Regions from separate parts of the Marinobacter alkalisoli genome, predicted to be linked through region 3. Evidence: predicted binding sites of a transcription regulator. Region 3 holds the regulator's gene; each other region holds the start of a gene.

Evidence for each region. The regulator LexA, encoded in region 3, represses DNA repair genes until DNA is damaged. The targets are predictions, from matches to a motif close to CTGTNTNNNNANACAG.
Region 1: a site for LexA is predicted at 2,654-2,669, ahead of imuA (translesion DNA synthesis-associated protein ImuA). Genes of this name have one in related genera too.
Region 2: a site for LexA is predicted at 1,812-1,827, ahead of recN (DNA repair protein RecN). Genes of this name have one in related genera too.

What each region holds. Positions count from the first base shown of each region.
Region 1 is NZ_JBJJLB010000016.1:796,972-803,368, reverse strand. It holds gene ACJO3M_RS08250 (error-prone DNA polymerase) at 1-467, opposite strand, end outside; gene ACJO3M_RS08245 (Y-family DNA polymerase) at 473-1,927, opposite strand; gene imuA (translesion DNA synthesis-associated protein ImuA) at 1,938-2,627, opposite strand; gene ACJO3M_RS08235 (4a-hydroxytetrahydrobiopterin dehydratase) at 2,766-3,107, shown strand; gene ACJO3M_RS08230 (aldo/keto reductase) at 3,133-4,077, opposite strand; gene ACJO3M_RS08225 (NTP/NDP exchange transporter) at 4,074-5,393, opposite strand; gene ACJO3M_RS08220 (putative RNA methyltransferase) at 5,505-6,359, shown strand; gene ACJO3M_RS08215 (YkoF family thiamine/hydroxymethylpyrimidine-binding protein) at 6,379-6,397, opposite strand, start outside.
Region 2 is NZ_JBJJLB010000042.1:60,913-67,309, reverse strand. It holds gene recN (DNA repair protein RecN) at 87-1,766, opposite strand; gene grpE (nucleotide exchange factor GrpE) at 2,008-2,601, shown strand; gene dnaK (molecular chaperone DnaK) at 2,743-4,668, shown strand; gene dnaJ (molecular chaperone DnaJ) at 4,748-5,872, shown strand; gene dapB (4-hydroxy-tetrahydrodipicolinate reductase) at 5,884-6,397, shown strand, end outside.
Region 3 is NZ_JBJJLB010000019.1:26,572-32,968, reverse strand. It holds gene ACJO3M_RS08835 (sigma-54 dependent transcriptional regulator) at 1-1,006, opposite strand, end outside; gene ACJO3M_RS08830 (SOS cell division inhibitor) at 1,078-1,407, opposite strand; gene ACJO3M_RS08825 (DUF1329 domain-containing protein) at 1,480-2,838, opposite strand; gene ACJO3M_RS08820 (DUF6586 family protein) at 3,114-3,608, shown strand; gene ACJO3M_RS08815 (hypothetical protein) at 3,654-3,914, shown strand; gene ACJO3M_RS08810 (cell division inhibitor SulA) at 3,938-4,438, opposite strand; gene lexA (transcriptional repressor LexA) at 4,472-5,080, opposite strand; gene ACJO3M_RS08800 (amidoligase family protein) at 5,243-6,244, shown strand; gene ACJO3M_RS08795 (gamma-glutamyl-gamma-aminobutyrate hydrolase family protein) at 6,237-6,397, shown strand, end outside.

The DNA of each region.
Region 1 (6,397 bases), on a different contig from region 3:
CGGTGATCGAACAGTTGGTGTAGCCACTGGCCACAGCTCAGGGCATCGTCGTAAGCGGTACAGGCAGGCGAGGGAGGTAGCCACAGGCACAGGCAATCGTCGAGGGTGTGGTTTTCGATGTCCTGGCAGAATAGCTGGTACTGACCCTTTTCCGCCCGCCGCCGGCCCGTTGTGATCAGCTGGCATAACTGACCATAGCCAGTGCGGGTGCGGGCCAGCAGGATAAAACGGGGTGTGGCGCCGTTGGCCGGAATGTCACTCAGCTCAAACGAGCTGCCGGTAATCAGCTTGACCGGACTGTCTTTCAGGGCCGCCCAGGCTCGGGGAATGCCGGCGACCGAACAGGCATCGGTGATCGCCAGGGCGTGGTAACCCAGTTCCGCCGCCTGTTCCGCCAGTTCATGGGGGTGTGATGCGCCTGTGAGGAAGGTGAAGTTGCTCAGGCAATGGAGTTCGGCGTAGGACATGGAGATCACCCGAACCAGCCGTGTACGAACCAGCCATCACGCACATCCCGGAACACCCAGGCCAATTGGCCGCTGGCCAGTTGGGCGATGTAGTAATCCCGGTGAACCCGCTGACCGTCCCACCAGCCGCCGCTGATACGTTCCGGTCCGGAAAACCAGGCGCTGGGTGTTTCCTGCAGGGGGTGTGGGCTTTTCAGTAACCATAACGGTCGATGGGGCAGGTTGCTTGCCTCTGGACTGGTGGCGTGTGCCCGTTGCGGGAGATTGGCGGTAGTCCAGGCATGTTCCGGGCGATGGTCGGCCCGGGGTGACAGTTGCTGCAGGGCATTCTCTCCAAGCCGGGCCTGCAGGCGGCTGATCAGGGTATGCCAGGCTTCGTTCAGGTCCGGGGTTTCTCCCAGCAGATCGTTGCCGTTACTCGCCTCCCGACCCATGAAGCGACGTACCGAGAGCACCAGGGACGTAACGGGCGCTTTCAACGGATGCTGTTCAAAGCGTAGACGGAGCAAATCCAGAAACACTTCGGCCCGATGTTCCGGACCCGAGGTGCGAATTCGCAGGCGCGTGGGTTGGTGGTGACGGTGGTTCAGTACCAGCAGCAGGCTGTCGGTATCCTGTTGGCGCCAGCACAGATCCTCTTCCAGTTCCCCCAGTATGCGGTGCAGGGGAAACAGCAGTCCCTCGGAGTGTTCAATGTCCTGGGCAAAATCCGCCTGTTGGCGGAAGTGATGTGGAGGTCGCCAGGGTTGTTGCGGGTCTGGCCGGGTGCCCTGGATTTTCTGGATGTAGGCAAGGGTATCCGGTGATAGCCGGTGAGCCATTTCCCGGGCTGGCAACTGCATGACTTCTCCGAGCCGGGTAAGCCCCATCCGCTGTAAGCGGGTAAGGGTGCGGCCGTCAAGCTCCACGGCTGTCAGCGGCAGGCGGGACAGCTGTTGCATCATATGGTCCCTGTCGGTGGTGCACTGGCCTTGACCAGCGCGGGCGCACAAGCGGGCCGCCAGGGGTGTTTTTCCGGTAGCCATCCAGGCGGTTAACTGCCGTTGTGACAGGGCCTGTTCGAAGGTTTGCCAGACGGCTGCCAGTCCGCCGTACAGCTTTTGCAGGCTGCCCACTTCCGCCAGTAATCCGTCCGGAGGGTAGGGGGTAATGTTGGCGGCATGGCGATACAGCCAGCGGGCCTGCTCTGCCAGAATCTGTTGTTCCCGGCTGGTGTCGGCCCGGGCAATGGCCAGTGACGGCACCAGGGTGATGGCGGTTTTCAGGGGCATGCCCGGTTGCACGCCCTGATTCTGGGCTTCCGGGCAGGCCTGGAGAACCCGCTGGCCGGCGGCTTCCACGACCACCAGCGCTTCTTCGGCGTTCTCTCTGCCGTTCTCTCTACCGTTTTCTCCGTTCTTCCGGGAGCGGCGAATATGGTCCAGCAGCAGGTGAGGAAAATGCAGGTAAACCCAGAGCATGTTGCACCTGTTATAGGCCGGATTGGGCCCAGGGGCCCTGAACGATCCGGCTGGATTCGGGGAATGGCACATGTGCCCGGTGTGCCATGGCGACGGTGCAGCGTTGCCCTGGCCAGCTACCCCGGCGTTTCAACACATTGATCCGCAAGTCCTGATGTGCTCCCGCTTCCAGTTCCAGCCTCAGGGCAGCGGGTGAGCTTTGCCCGGCCAGTTTGCGGTTGCGGAACAGCACGCATATGTTGCTGCCGGCCTCGGCGGCCAGTTGCAGCCGGCGGATATCCCGGGCCGCCAGTTTGCCGGGCCAGGCCAGTACCAGTCCGGTGACGGCAGAGCGCAGGCAGTTTTCCAGGGTCCACAGCAGGTCACCGTTGTCGTCGGTATGAGCCATGACCACTTGTTTCAGATCCACACCTTCCCGCGCCAGGGCGGGGGCGTAGGGTGTGTGTGGCGGGTTCAGCCAGAACACGGTCTTGCCGGCCTGGGTCAGGCGCTGCATCAGCGGCAGTACCAGTTGCAACTCACCGATTCCGGGTGCATCCAGCAGGCATTCACTCAACGCTCCCCGGGGCCATCCGAGCCCGCCCAGATGGTTGTCCAGCACCTGGTAGCCGGTTGGCTCCGCTGGCTGCCTGGTCTGGATGTGGCGATCCCCCTGCCAGACCCGGGCATCCTGCATCAGGGTGTTCAGAAGTTCGTTCATGAGTGTGGTCCCGCTTTTTCAGAATACTGTTTAAATATACAGTATTCTGAAAAAGCGGGGATTTCAATAGCGGGCTTGATAATGTGGAGCCAGGCACCCACGCTTGTAATACAAGTCATCAGTCAGGGAGGTTGAGCCATGAGTTCACTGACCGCGCAATCCTGCGAAGCCTGTCGTGCGGATGCTCCGAAAGTCACCGAAGATGAGAAACAGAACCTGCTGAAAGAAATTCCGGACTGGCAGCCTGTTGAGCTGGATGGGGAAGAACAGCTGAAACGGATTTTCAAATTCAGGAATTTTGCCGAGGCCCTGGTGTTTACCAATAAAGTCGCTGATCTGGCCGAAGCGGAAGGCCATCACCCTGCCATTCTGCTGGAATGGGGTAAGGTGACCGTGCGCTGGTGGACCCACAAGATCGGTGGTCTGCACCGGAATGATTTCATCATGGCAGCGCGAACCGATGCTGCCTACGCGGGCTGATCAGGAGCGTTCCGGTCCGTCGTGATCACAGGCCGGCAATATAATGGATCATCCTCTGGCGCATTTCCTCGTCGGGTAAAGCTCCCATGGCGGCACCCATATTGTCCGCCATGTGACGGGGCTTGCTGGTTGCCGGTGTGGCTGCGGTGACAGCCGGGTGAGCGACGACGAACTTCAGGAAGAACTGACCCCATGAATAGGCGTCGAATTCCGCCGCCCAGGTAGGCACGTCCTTGCCTTTCACTTTCTCCCAGAGCCGGGTCCGACCGAAGGGGGCGTAGACCAGTACACCTATGCCTTGTTCCCTGGCCAATGGCAGTATCCGTTGTTCCATCGTGAGGTTGTCGACGGCGTAATCGATGCCGATGAAGTCCAGGGGTTCCCGCGCCATAATGCGCTCCAGGTTTTCATACTGGCTGGGAAAGGTGGTGGTCACACCGATATAACGCACCCGCTGTTCTTCCCGCATCTCCTTGAGAATGCCGAGTTGCGTGGGTACATCCCCGAGGTTGTGGACCTGTATCAGGTCGATGACCGGTTTACCGATGCGCCGGAAGGAAGTTTCGATCTGCTCTCTCGCGGTGTCGGGATCGGCCTTGCCGCCACCCCATCCGGCAACGTTCACCTTGGTGGCCCAGAACAGGTCATCGGTGATGTTCAGTTCCTCGGCGATTTGCCCGGCCACTGCTTCCGAAGCGCCATAGCTCGGGGCAGTGTCGAAGACGTTGCCGCCTTTCTCGACCAGTGTTTTCAGAACTTCCCGCAAGGCATCCCGGTCTTCGCTGCGGGAAACGCTGGCGAAGGTGGCGGAGCTGCCCAGCCCCACCACTGGCAGGCGTTCGCCGGACGACGGGATGGCACGGGTAATCAGTTCCAGTTGTTTATCCTCGGACCAGAGCATGCCGGGTTTCAGGGCCAATGTGGCCCCGACGGCGAGGGTGAGCTTCAGGTAGTCTCTGCGGGAAATCATGGTGATGTCCTCTTTTCGGTGGCGTCCCCCGATTCCAGGGCGGCTGCGATTGACTGTTGTGTCCTGCCCAGCCACAGCCCCAGTACGGCCCACATCAATGCCAGGGGAACCGCGACGCTGGCCACGGCGGCCAGCCCCATACCCAGGTGCCCAAGCAGGCCTTCTACCTGAGCGCCCACCACATCACCACCACGATAGACGAAGGTATCGATAAAGGCCTTGGCTTTGTATTTGTCCTCCCGGCTTGCCACGGTGTACAGGGTTTCCCGGGCCGGGCGCATGATGGCGCGCTGTACCGCACGGAAGGAGGCTTCCAGAGTAATCAGCGCTGCCAGAGAGCCGACCATGGCAAGACCAATAAAACCCAGCACTGTTGTTAAAGGTAGCAGAGCCAGGGTGATGTGTACGCCGAGCCGTTTCATCAGATGACCGGCTACCAGCGCCTGCATGATCAGTGTGGCCACCTGGGTAATCAGGTCAATTCTGGCAAACAGGGTGGTTCTCTGATCGGTGCTTTCACCGAGTTCGGCCACCATTTGCAGCCGCGTGAAATAAATGAAAGTAACCACGATCGCCAGGATGATGACGTAGGTGGCAATGCCCAGCAGGTAGCGGGAACGAAAAACCGCCCGAAAACCTTCCCAGGCCCTGCCGCCGATCAGTTCGCGCTCGTCGATGGCTGGCCGGGTGTCGTGTGTGCGGCCGATCCGGTCCGGCTGTACGTGGGTAATGGCCCAGCAGGCAACCAGCGCCAGCCCCAGAAACCCGGTGCTGACAAGAAGCAGGGCCGGGGTTCCCAGGGGTTCAGCCAGCATGGACGTCAGCCAGGGCCCGAAAATGGCCCCGCAGGTGCCGCCCACGGCGATGACACCGAAAAAGCGTTTGCCCTGATCGAGGGTAAAACGATCCGCCATCACCGCCCAGAACACCATGGTGATGAACAGATTGAACACGCTGAACCAGACATAGAATACCTGCCCGGTGGTGACGCCGATGACGTTGGGGGCCAGGGTCATGACCAGATAGAACGCAACCAGGCTAAACCCGAAAAACGCGTAGGTGGTAGTGATGAAGGTCAGGCGGCGCAGGCGGCTGACCAGTAACCCGAACACCGGGTTAACCAGCAGGGTAATGACCGCGGTGCCGATGAACAGCCAGCGCACGGTTTCGATGCCACCCTGAATGCCAAGGGCTTCCCGTGCGGGACGCAGTACCATCAGCGCGGTGAGGACACAAAAAAAGAAAAATACCGCAAGTATGACCGGGATGATTTCGTCGCGGTTGATGTTAAACAGCTTGGCGAATGGGTTGCTCATAAACACGCAACGGGCTGGTTTCATAACAGGCGTGGCTTTCAATTTAGACCATTGGGGGCGTTTGGGTTAGCCTTGCATCCCCGTACACAGATGAACTCAGGCGGATACTGCATGCCCGTTACCCCGTTTCAGGCTCTGGCCTGCCCATTGGACGGTGACCCGTTGACCCATGTCGATACGGCCTGGCGCTGTCCGGCAGGTCACAGTTTTGATATTGCCCGCCAGGGCTATACCCATTTGCTGCCGGTGCAGAACAAGCGTTCCCGCAATCCCGGCGACAGCAAGGAGATGGTGGCGGCGCGCCGCAACTTCCTGAATGGTGGTTTCTATCAACCCATCGCCGATGCGGTGAATCGTGCGGTGTTGGCGGACGCACCCGGTGAGGGAATGCTCAGTTGCCTGGATGCCGGTTGCGGGGAAGGGTATTACCTGAGGCAACTTGCGGCTGCGGCCGGAGAGCGGCAAACCCTGGAACTGCTGGGGGTGGATATTTCCAAGTGGGCGGTGCTGGCAGCGGCGAAGCAGGACAAACGACCGGCATGGGTGGTGGGCACCAACGCCAGGCTCCCGGTGTTGCCTGGCTCCGTGGACCGGGTGCTATGTCTGTTCGGGTTTCCGGTGTATTCCGAGTTTGCCCGGGTTCTGAAACCGGGCGGTCAGCTGCTGCAGGTGGATGCCGGCCCCAGGCACCTGCGGGAATTGCGTGAAATTATCTATCCCACATTGAAGCCGGAGAAAAATGAGGACGTTGTCACCCCCGAAGGGTTCACCACTCTGGAGACCACAACGGAGCGTTTTCCCCTGGAGCTGACCAGTCAGGAGCAGATTTCCGATCTGCTGGCGATGACACCACACCTGTACCGGGCCAGCGCGGAAGGGATCGAACGAGCCTCTGCACTGGATTCCCTGGCAGTCACTGTGGAGGTGCGCCTGACCCGTTCAGTCAGGACAGGGCTCCAGGGATGATGGGGCATGAGGTCGGTGGCTACTGTTTTGGCCGCCGG
Region 2 (6,397 bases), on a different contig from region 3:
GTAATCGCAATAACCGAACAAAAAAGGGGCGGGTGTTAACCCGCCCTAATAGCTCTCAGGGTCGAGAGGGGAATGTGCTCTGTCGCTCAGTGGTGGGTTGCCTGCCCCTTGGTGAACATTTCTTTGGCATGGGCAATGGTGTGCTCAGTCATGTCGACACCGCCAAGCATTCTTGCCACTTCGCTGATCCGTCCGTGATCGTCCAGTGTTTCAATTTTCGAGAAGGTCGCGTCCTGTTCGGTAAACTTGCTGACGAACAGGTGCTGATGGCATTGGGCTGCAACTTGTGGCAAATGGGTTACGCACATGACCTGGCCATCGTTGCCCAGGGTTCTCAGCAACCGCCCGACCACTTCCGCCGTGCCACCGCCGATGCCAACATCCACTTCGTCAAAGACCAGGGTAGGTGTGGTTGAGGTTTGCGCGACCACTACCTGAATGGCCAGGCTGATGCGTGACAGTTCGCCGCCGGAGGCGACTTTGGCCAGCGGGCGTGCCGGTTGGCCCGGATTGGCGCTGACCAGGAACTCCACGTCTTCGAGTCCGTGGGGGGCAGGCTCACCGGCATCGTTGCGGTTCAAGTGGGTGACAAACTGCACGGCCGGCATGCTGAGTTGTGCCAGTTCCTCGGCGATCCTCTGGTCGAGGTTGGCGGCCGCCTGCTGGCGAGCCTCCGATAGCTGGCCGGCCAGTTCGTTGAAGCGGTTGCGCTGGCCTTCCAGCTCGACTTCCAGCTGCTCAACGCTGCCTTCGCCGTCATCCAGGGAGGCCAGTTCGGCGCTCAGGCGCTGGTGCAGTTCCGGAAGTTCTTCCGGTGTGATGCGGTGCTTTCTGGCCATCTGGTAGATGGCGCTCAGGCGCTCTTCCACCTCGGTCAGCCGTGCCGGGTCGGCCTCGTAATCCTCGACAAAGCGGCGCAGGTTGTCCCCGGCTTCGCTGATCTGGATCTGTGCCTCATTCAGCATCTGAATGGTGTCCGCCAGAGCGGGCACTTCGGTGGGCAGGTGTTCCAGTTGCTGCAGCGCCTGGCGAACCAGATCTGCAGCGCTATTGTCTTCTTCCGTGCAGAGCAGGGCGGCCTGCTGGCTGTTCTGAAGTACGGTGTCGGCGTGGCTCAGTTGTTCCTGTTCCTGCTCCAGGCTTTCCTGTTCGCCTTCTTCCAGCGCCATGCGGTCCAGTTCCTCCACCTGATAGCGGAGCAACTGCAGCCGGGCTTCGGCCTCGTCGGCGTTTTGCTGGCGTTCGGTCAGGCGCTGGCGGGTCTTGTTCCAGGTCTTCCAGGCATCGCGGGTATCGGCCGCGAGGGTTTCCACACCGGCGTATTCATCCAGCAGTTTGCGATGGGTTTCCTTGCGAAGCAGGGACTGGTGCTGGTGCTGGCTGTGGATATCCATCAGCAGGCTGCCCAGGTCTTTCAGGTGCGCCAGGGGGCAGGGCTGGCCATTGATGTAAGCCCGTGAACGTCCGTCCTTGCTGATCACCCGTCGCAGGATACAGTCATGTTCGTCGTCCAGCTCGTGCTGCTCCAGCCAGTTCCGGGCCTCGTCGATGCGGGACACATCGAAGGAGGCGGTGATGTCGGCCCGCTTCGCACCGTGGCGCACGGCGCCTGCATCGGCGCGCCCGCCCATCGCCAGCCCCAGGGCGTCCAGTACAATGGACTTGCCGGCGCCGGTTTCCCCGGTCAGGGCGGTCATGCCCTTACTGAACTGAAGTTCGACCCTTTCTGCGATGGCGTAATTGGAAACGGTGAGCTGTGTGAGCATGCTGGTGACCTCCGCTCTGGAAAATACTGTGGTTACATACAGTGACTGTGAATATATACAGGGTTTTTCCAGTTTGCAAATTCAGAGGTGTGAAATTGCGCATAAATGCATTCGTTAAGGTTGAAACCGACGCAACGGGCCCCATATTCGTTCGCAACCCTCTTTAATCCGGCCCGGCGTGGCCGGATGACATGTATAACCGACCGTGTTTGCGGTCGCGGATGAATGACCAGGAGTAGCCATGAGTGCTGACGAGAATCGTAACGAGCAGGTTGAGGAAGAGCTGAAAGCTGCCGAGGCCGAAGCGGCGGAAGACGCTGAAGGTGATTCAGCTGGCGAGCCCTCTGAAACCGAAGCCTTGCAGGCTCAGGTTAAGGAGTATCAGGAGCAGGCGCTGCGGGCCCAGGCTGAAATGCAGAACGTTCGTCGCCGTGCCGAGCTGGATGTGGAGAAAGCCCACAAATTTGCGCTGGAAAAGTTCGTGAAGGAACTGCTCCCGGTTGCAGACAGTCTGGAAAAGGCGGTTGAGAGCATAGAAGGTCAGGAAGCCTCTGGTGAGTTGGTGGCGTCTATCCGCGAAGGCGTGGAAATGACTTTGAATCTGTTCATGAATAGCCTCGGGAAATTCAACGTGGAGCAGGTCAACCCGGTCGGCGAGCCGTTCGACCCACAACTTCACGAAGCCATGTCCATGGTGCCGGCGCCGGACGCCGAGCCGAACAGCGTCGTTGCGGTTGTGCAAAAGGGGTACACCCTGAACGAGCGCCTGGTTCGGCCCGCGATGGTGGTGGTGGCCAAGGCCGAGGACGCACCAAAAATCGATGAACAGGCTTGAAAAGTGAATTAAGGCGCCAATATAGGCAGTAAACAGGCGGCGCCGGAATGAATTGCCGGGGCTGACAGCCCGAAACAGTTTTGGCTGACATCGGATTGGCGATGTCGCAATCGGATCGAACAAACGAATTGGAGTGAATCAATGAGCAAGATTATTGGTATCGACCTGGGAACCACGAACTCCTGTGTTGCCATCATGGATGGTGACAAGGTCAAGGTTATCGAGAACGCTGAGGGTGATCGCACCACCCCGTCGATCATCGCGTACACCGAAGACGGTGAGACCCTGGTAGGTCAGTCTGCCAAGCGTCAGGCGGTCACCAACCCGAACAACACCCTGTACGCCATCAAGCGTCTGATCGGTCGTCGTTTTGAAGACGATGTGGTTCAGAAAGATATCAAGATGGTGCCCTACAAGATCACCAAGGCTGACAATGGCGATGCCTGGGTGGAAGTAAAGGGTGAAAAGATGGCGCCCCCGCAGGTGTCTGCGGAAGTCATCAAGAAGATGAAGAAGACCGCCGAGGACTACCTGGGCGAGAAAGTGACTGAAGCGGTTATCACCGTACCGGCCTACTTCAACGACAGCCAGCGTCAGGCCACCAAGGACGCCGGCAAGATCGCCGGTCTGGACGTGAAGCGGATCATCAACGAGCCGACCGCTGCGGCCCTGGCCTATGGCCTGGACAAGAAGAGCGGTGACCGTACCGTGGCTGTGTACGACCTGGGTGGTGGTACCTTCGATATTTCCATCATCGAGATTGCCGACGTGGACGGTGAGCACCAGTTCGAAGTGCTGGCCACCAACGGTGACACCTTCCTGGGTGGTGAAGACTTCGACATGAAGCTGATCGAATACCTTGCCGATCAGTTCAAGAAAGACAGCGGTATCGACCTGCGCGGCGACTCGCTGGCCATGCAGCGCCTGAAAGAGGCCGCCGAGAAAGCCAAGATCGAGCTGTCCAGCAGCCAGCAGACCGACGTCAACCTGCCGTACGTAACGGCGGACGCCAGCGGTCCCAAGCACATGAACGTAAAGGTCACCCGTGCCAAGCTGGAATCCCTGGTGGAAGAGCTGATCGAGCGCAGTCTCGCGCCGTGCCGCACCGCGCTGGACGATTCCGGTGTCAAGGTTGGCGAAATCGACGAGGTGATCCTGGTTGGTGGTCAGACCCGCATGCCGCTGGTTCAGGAAAAGGTGAAGAACTTCTTCGGTAAGGAAGCCCGTAAGGACGTTAACCCGGATGAAGCCGTTGCCATGGGTGCTGCTATCCAGGCTGCCGTGCTGTCCGGTGATGTGAAAGATGTTCTGCTGCTGGACGTGACGCCGCTGACCCTGGGTATTGAAACCATGGGCGGTGTGGCTACACCGTTGATCGACAAGAACACCACCATCCCGACCAAGAAGTCGCAGACCTTCTCCACCGCGGATGACAACCAGACTGCAGTGACCATCCACGTGGTTCAGGGTGAGCGCAAGCAGGCGCAGCAGAACAAGTCCCTGGGTCGTTTCGACCTGGCCGACATTCCGCCGGCGCCGCGCGGTGTGCCGCAGATCGAAGTAACCTTCGATATCGACGCCAACGGTATCCTGAACGTGTCCGCGAAGGACAAGGCGACCGGTAAAGAGCAGTCCATCGTGATCAAGGCCTCTTCCGGTCTGAACGATGACGAAATCGAGAAGATGGTGCGCGATGCCGAGGCCAACGCCGAGGAAGACCGCAAGTTCGAAGAGCTGGTGCAGGTTCGTAACCAGGGTGACGCGATGGTGCACGCTGTTCGCAAGACCCTGACCGATGCCGGTGACAAGGTCAGCGACAGTGAGAAAGAGTCCATCGAGGCCTCTATCAAGGAGCTGGAAGAAGCACTGGCCGGTTCCGATAAAGAGGACATTGAGGCCAAGACCCAGAAGCTGACGGAAGTGTCTTCCGAGCTGGCTCAGAAAATGTACGCAGATCAGGCTGATCAGGCGCAGCAGGCTGGCGGGGAAGAAGGTGCCCAGGCCCAGTCTTCTGACGACGCAGTCGACGCTGAGTTCGAAGAAGTCAAAGACGACGACAAGCGGTAAATTCTGACGTACATCAGGCAGTTGGAAAACGCGGGGGTTCTCCCGCGTTTTCCGCGTTTTAAAAACAGGGTTTTAAAGCATGGCCAAGCGCGATTATTACGAAATTCTCGGGATTTCCCGGGATGCGGACGAGAAGGAAGTCAAGCGGGCTTACCGCAAGCTCGCAATGAAGTATCACCCCGACCGTAACCCGGACGACACTGACGCCGAGAACAAGTTCAAAGAGGCCAGCGAAGCCTACGAAATACTGGCGGACCAATCCAAACGGGCCGCCTATGACCAGTTCGGTCACGCGGGCGTTGATGGCCAGGCCGGCGGTGGATTCGGAGGCGGCGGCGCCAGCTTCTCCGATATCTTTGGTGACGTATTCGGGGATATCTTCGGTGGCGGAGGCCGTGGCCGCAATACCCGTGGCTCCGACCTTCGTTACACCCTGGAGCTGGATCTGGAAGAAGCGGTCAAAGGCAAGACCGTCCAGATCCGCATCCCGGGCCACAGAGAGTGCGATACCTGCGATGGCAGCGGTGCGGAAAAAGGTTCCCGCCCGGAAGCTTGTGGCACCTGTAACGGTATGGGGCAGGTTCGCATGCAGCAGGGTTTCTTCACGGTGCAGCAGGCGTGTCCCACTTGTCGTGGTTCGGGCCAGGTCATCAAGAACCCCTGTAAGGCCTGTCATGGTCAGGGCAGGGTGCAGGAAGAGAAGACCCTTTCCGTCAAGGTTCCGCCCGGCGTGGATACCGGCGACCGCATTCGCCTCTCTGGCGAAGGTGAAATGGGCATTGATGGTGGTCCCCCTGGCGACCTGTATGTGCAAATTGCCGTTCGCGAGCACTCCATCTTCACCCGTGATGGCCGCAACCTGTATTGCGAAGTGCCCATCAGCATCGTGGATGCTACCCTCGGTGGAGAGCTGGAAGTGCCGACGCTGGATGGCCGCGTGAAGCTCAAGATTCCGCCGGAAACCCAGACCGGAAAACTTTTCCGTCTGCGCAACAAGGGCGTCAGCCCGGTTCGTGGCGGTCCGGCAGGTGATTTGCTCTGCCGCGCGATCGTGGAAACCCCGGTCAACCTGACCAAGCGTCAGCAAGAGCTGCTGGAAGAATTTCAGCAAACTCTGGACGGCACCAACGGCACTCATCATGCTCCGAAGAAAACCTCCTGGTTTGAGGGTGTGAAAAGTTTCTTTGATGAAATGAAATTCTGAGGACAGATGACATGAGGGTAGCAATCATCGGCGCCGCCGGGCGCATGGGCAAGGTTCTGATCGAAGCCGTTGAGGGCACCGAAGGCCTGGAGCTCGGCGCAGCCGTCGTCGAGCCGGGCAGCTCGCTGATCGGTGCGGATGCCGGAGAACTGAGTGGCATTGGCAAAACCGGCGTGACCCTGGCTGGCAGTCTGGCGGACGTGAAGGGCGACTTTGATGTGCTTGTCGACTTCACCTTCCCGGACCTGACCCTGGAAAATGCCGAGTTCTGCAAAGCCAACGGCAAGATGATCGTGATCGGCACCACCGGTATGACGGATGCTGAAAAAGAGCAGCTGGCCGTGGTTGCCGAGTCCACTCCCGTGGTGTTTGCGCCCAACATGAGTGTTGGTGTCAACGTGGCCCTCAACCTGCTGCGCACCGCCGCGGCAGCGCTGGGTGATGACTACGACGTGGAAATCATCGAAGCCCACCACCGCCACAAGAAAGATGCGCCGTCAGGCACGGCGCTGCGTATGGGCGAAG
Region 3 (6,397 bases):
TTTCCATGCGTGAGATCAGTTCGTTGATCAGCAACGGTATGTCTTCGACGCGATCCCGCAACGATGGCATCTCAATGGGGAAGACGTTGAGACGGTAATAGAGGTCTTCGCGGAAGTCTCCGGTTTCGATCATGTCTTCGAGGTTCTTGTGGGTGGCCGCAATCACCCTGACGTCGGCAGACAGGGTGCGGTTGCTGCCAACGCGCTCAAACGTGCGTTCCTGCAGCACCCTCAGGATTTTCACCTGCATATTCAGGGGCATGTCGCCGATTTCATCCAGGAACAGGGTGCCCCCTTCGGCCATTTCGAACCGCCCGACCCGTGCCGTGATTGCGCCTGTGAAGGCGCCTTTTTCGTGACCGAACAGTTCACTTTCCAGCAACTCGGCGGGGATCGCACCGCAATTCACCGGGACAAAAGGCTTTTCACGGCGACTGGAGTGGTAGTGCAGGTTTCGTGCAACCACTTCCTTGCCGGTGCCGGACTCGCCGGTGATCAATACACTGACTTCCTTATCGGCCACCTGCTGCATCAGCTCGCGCACTGACTGAATGGTACGACTGGTGCCAACGAGGCTACGGAACAGTTGCAGGCCGCGCTGCTGGCCGCGCTTCTGGGAGCGGGTGAACTGGTCGTGGTAGATCTGGGCGCGGTAGAGCGAGTCCACGAACTTGGTGTACGTAAGGGGCCATGACATCCGGGCGATGATACGCCCGCGATCATCTTCGGATACGCCTTTCAGCGGCGGATCGCCTATCATCAGGAGGGGAACACCCTGAAGCTTGCTGCACAGATCAGACACGGTTTCACTGATCTGCCGGTCTTCGCCATTCAGGATGACCACGCTGATGGAAGCCAGCGCCTCAGAGTCGCCGCTGGCCAGCAGTGTACGAGCGTCTTCGCCTGAAAATATCTGTTCTTCGCCAATAAACTCCAGAACGGTAACAATATCGTGGCGGCGGGATTCGTCCTCGCTCAGCACCAGCACTTTGTTATTTTTGGACATCCACATGAATCTCTTGGAAGGATTTGTGCGGTATTTAAGACCCTAAGAGCCCGGGAGTCAATTTTATGACGCTATTTGGAGCGGTTTGTTGAAACGCTTTGGTACGCGCGAGCTGCATTCTTGTTACGGTTCACTCCTTTCAGGGCCTGTTCCGCCTCCTGACGAGATTCCGCTGCCCCGGCGCTGGCGGCGTCGCAGAAGGTCTGGAGACGTTCCAGACGCTCCCTGACCGGCTCCACCGACACCTCACCCGCTTCCAGTTGCGCCATCACAGGCTCAACCGTAGCCTTTACCTGGCTATTGAGCTCAGCCAGTCGATCCCAGTCCTTATCGGCCAATGCGCCGGCAAGCGCCTCGATCAGTTGGTCCATGACCTTGAGATGGTTCGGGGTTCCTGTCATTCATGATTCTCCTGTGCTTACCAGAGCGACCCCGACTGCGGGCGGAAGATGCTCTCCCGCCCGGCGCCCTCACTACCGGCGCGCAGCCCGTCGGGCGGCAGAGGCGGTGAACTGGTTGCCACGGAACCCCGGGTTGAAGTTGTACGCGGGGAAGCCGTCATCCAGGCCGTCAATGTAGTAGCGTTTGGCTTTAAGATCGTACGTCATCTCCATGGTAGTCCAGAACGCCGGCTCACTGTAATAACTGATATTGTGCGCTTCGGAAACGCGCCACAGATTACCCTCGGCATCGTACTCCTCGGACGCCAGAATCTGCCAGCTGTCTTCATCCACATAAAAGACCCGGCGGGCGTATATATGGCTGATGCCCGTACGCAGGACGGCTTCCACCACCCATACCCGGTGCAGTTCGTAACGCGTCAGTTCCTGGTTGATATGGCCAGGGCGAATCACATCATCGGGGCGGACCTCGCCATCGTGCAGCTTGTAGGCGTTGTAGGGAACGAAGATTTCCCGCTTGCCCTTGAGCTCCCAGTTGTACTGATTGGGCGCACCGTTGTACATGTCCTTCTGGTCAACCGAGCGCAGGGAGGAAGAGTTCGGTAAGTCGGTTTCATAGGCCAGGTTCGGAGAGCGGCGCAGGCGGCGGGATCCGGCATCGTAGCGCCAGGCCAGTCGGGGCGAGCGGATCTGGTCGAGGGTTTCGTGGACCAGCGTAATGGTTCCCGCCAGATTGGATGGCGCGATGGTGTCGGTCTTCAGGTAGAAGATTTTGTTGTCGATGTCATCCAGGTCCGCGCCGCTGCGGCTGTAGGCGAAGAAATAATCGTACTCGTTGACCACCTGATTGAACGAACCATTGACCTGGGGCGTTGCAGAGGCGCTACGGAACGAAATCTCCTCACCGCGATAACGCAGGATGTGGTTCCAGATCACCTCCAGGCCATTCTTCGGAATCGGAAACGGGCTCGTCATGATGGTGTCCCTGACGCCATTACCGTTGTCCAGCAACTCGGCGGAGACTGCATTCTCGCGGAACTTGTCATACACCTGGTCAGGAAAAGCGGCAGTACGACGCGTCTGGTAGACCGGCATGAAAAAATCCGGGCCGTACTGTTCAAGCATACGGACATGGCCGTCGGTCAGCTTGTCACGGTACAGGTCAAGATTCCCCCGGGTAATCACAAACAACGGCTCGTCTTCCGGGAAAGGGTTAATTTCGACGCTACCGGGCTCCCAGCCTGCTGGTGGTTGCGATAATCCACCAGTCCACTCCGGAATGCTGCCAGAAGCGTTCGCCTGCTTTTCGGCCCCCACCGGGGTCAGTTCACTGTCCAGCTTCCGCGCCTCGGACACACTGACAGCCGCTGCCACCTGGCCGCTTACAAACAACGCCAATAAGGCAACGCCTGTAACCAATTGCTTACGCATCCCTCACTTACCTCCGTTATACCGATGACACCCCGCAACACTCTGCAAGGCGACCCACCCTGGCAACACATCAAAATCGTGCAAATGTCGTTCAATGGGCAGCCTTTTTGCCAAATTCAAACGATCGTTTCAACTTAATGTTTGTGTTTTCTTGTTAAACCTATAGGTAGCAACACGGGGGAGGAAATCCATCGCTGAAAATGGTAGACTGTCAAATTAATCTGAAGCGCACTCTTGTCTCGCTTTTGCGCGCCCAACCCGTTTGGCAGGAAACCATGGCATCACAGTGGCATTCACTGGTATCGCAAAAACTGTTTATGGCCAGGACCTTGCTGCGCCAGGTCGATAGCGACGCGAACACCGCTGACCCGCATCGGGCATTGCAACGGGAAGCAGCGATCCAGGGAACCATTGAGCTGGCGTTGCGCGCCCGCAGTCTGTTGCTGGTTATGATCGCCCGCATATACCAGCAGAAAAACGAAGAGCCGGAATCTCTGGCAGCCCTGGCATCACTACTGGGAACCGAGTTGCCGGAAATCGCGGAACTGCTGGCATTGGCTCATCAACCAGGAAGCTGGTGGAATCTTCTGGATCAACTGGATGCCGCCCAGGGCAAGCCGCCAGCCACACGGAAAACGGTCAGCGCGGAGAACATTATTGCAGTTTCTGCGGAAACGGGACCAGATCGGTCGTCACAAGGACTTAACACATTGCTCGACGCGCTCAAACAATTCGCTGACACCCTGGAAGAGCGTCACAGCGAGTGGTAAATCGCATGACACAGCAGGGTAGGAATCAACAGAAAGGTTATTTGAATGTCACCATCTTTTTTTGAAATCGTACAACTGAGCGATGGCGATTATGCCCTGCGTCGCATTGATGACGATGCCGCACCGCTGGTACGCATTTCATTCTCTTCAGAAGCACGCGAAATGATGGAAGACCGCGACATGGCGGTAGCCAAAGCCATGATTGCCGCCGGCATCGAGGCGGTTGGCAACGTCACCCACGATATCGACTGGGAAGAGGATGAACTGGAAACCCAGGACGTCCAGCCTTCCTACACACTTCACTGACTTCACCCCCGGCCAGCGCATCATCAGCGCTGACGCAAGACCACTCCGTGACTGTTCCCCTGGGCGGACGCCTTCTGCAGCGTCTCCAGGGCTTCCCGGCTGAGTTTCCGGGTCCACATCACGACCGCGTGGCAGGTACCGGCGCTGAGCGCACGCTCAGCCAGATCACGCGCCGGGTAATCCGGCGTGGATCTCAGTACCAGCAATTCACCAGCGACAATACCGTGCATCTTCTGCCATTTACTGACCAGGGCCTGGGGCGGATCAATCCAGGCCAACCAGCGTTTTTCCTGGTTGAGCTGAGTCAGCATCGGCAACAATAGCTGAAAATTCTCAACCTGGCCTTCCGGCAGGATAATCTCGGTTACGTTGCCAGTCACCGGCGCAGACGCAGGGTCTGCTCTCCGGCCCCGGGCAGGTCCCGTGCGAACAACGGACGATTTCCCCGAATGCCTGGCAGACGCCTGGTAGCCACAGGCTGCCGGTGAATAAGCCAGATTCTGGTTAAAACTGAGTTGTTCCATGATACGCCTCGCCTTCAAGTTGACCGTTGCGGATCAGTGCATGTCCGAGCGACGGATAACACCAACACCAAGCCCTTCGATGAACAGTTCCTGTTCCGAGAGGTCCACCTCGATCGGTTCAAACTCCTCGTTCTCTGCGATCAGGTATACCTTTGCACCATCCTTGCGGAAGCGCTTGACCGTCACTTCCTCCCCGACCCGGGCCACCACCACTTGTCCGTTATGCACATCCTGGGTGCGATGAACCGCCAGCAGGTCGCCGTCAAGAATGCCAATGTCCTTCATGCTCATACCGCGAACCCGTAGCAGGTAATCCGCCGACGGAGAGAAGAAGTCCGGCTGCAGGGTGCAGTGATCCTCTATGTGCTCCTGGGCAAGGATCGGACTGCCCGCTGCGACCTGACCGATCACTGGCAGGCCGGGGTCCTCCTCCGCTTCCGGCAGACGAATACCCCGGCTTGCCCCCGGCACCATCTCGATGGCGCCCTTGCGGGCCAGGGCCCTGAGATGCTCCTCTGCAGCATTGGCGGAACGAAAACCGAGTTCTGCTGCAATTTCCGCGCGGGTAGGCGGATACCCGGTTTCGTCAACGTAACGCCGAATGATATCCAGTACCTGGGTTTGTCTTGCTGTCAGCTTCATGCGGTTGCCCCGTTATCCCTGTCTTTATATACAGTGATTTGACTATATACAGTGTTTTATCCAGTGTAAAGATCAGTTCCTGTATTTTTTGTCAGCATGCGCCGGGATGCACCACATACGGTCTGTGATATGGTAAGGCCAACCCATTGAGGAGGCACAGGAATGAGCGACCAAAAGGCATGCAGGATGCCAGACATTCTCAGGACCGAATCCGGCGAAGAACGCCGTGTTGGCGTTGAAATTGAACTGTCCGGACTGAGTTACGAAACCCTGGTGCAACTGAGCGAAAAACTCCTGTCCGGGCAAGCCCGCCAAGCCTCCCGCTATGTGGCGGAGCTGGACACCGATCTGGGCAAGTTCACTATCGAGCTGGATTCCGACCCTATCAAGGATCTGGACCTTCAGGATGAGAGGCTGCCGCAGTCCATGCGGGAACTTGGCGGTCAGGCCATGGAGTTCATTGATGCCGCAGCGGAAAAGATCGTTCCACTGGAGATTGTCAGCCCGCCGCTGCCTTTCACGTCACTTGAGCGGGTGGAAGCACTGTGCGACGAACTCAGAAAGGCTGGCGCCCTCGGCAGCCGAGAGACCCTTTACTATGCCTTTGGCCTGCAGCTTAACCCGGAACTTCCGGATCTCGGGGCAGACACCCTGGTGCGTTATCTCCAGGCGTTCGCCATCCTGTATGACTGGCTGAAATCCAGACATCAGATTGACATCAGTCGCAAGTTCACCAGCTATATTGAACCCTGGAGCAGCACCTACACGGACATGCTGATTGCCGGTGACTACGCTCCGGATATCAAACAGCTGATGCGGGACTACCTGAAGTACAACCCTACCCGCAATAAGGCGCTGGATCTGCTGCCGCTGTTCGCCCACCTGGATAAAGCAGTGCTGGCGGAATTTGTCGAAGATGAGCGCATCAAGAGCCGGCCAACCCTGCACTACCGCTTGCCGGACTGTGATATCGACAATCCACGGTGGCACTTTTCCACCGTCTGGAATGACTGGGTGGTACTGGAACAACTGGCCAATAACGCCGAGGATCTGGCGGAGCTGAGAGAAATGTTCCGGCAAAGCCGCAAACTGAGCATTCGCAATCTCACTCTGAGCTGGCTTGATACCTGCGAGCAATGGCTGCGTAACAGGGACTATGTCTGACCCTATCGACGAAGCACCCGAACAGCCGGGGCTGACCATCGGCATCAGTGGGCCCGCAAGGCGCAGCACCGCACACCGCCTGATCAGTCTGGCGCTGCGTTTGCACGGGGCGAAGATCCACTATATTCGCCCTGGCTCCAGGGTAGACGTTGC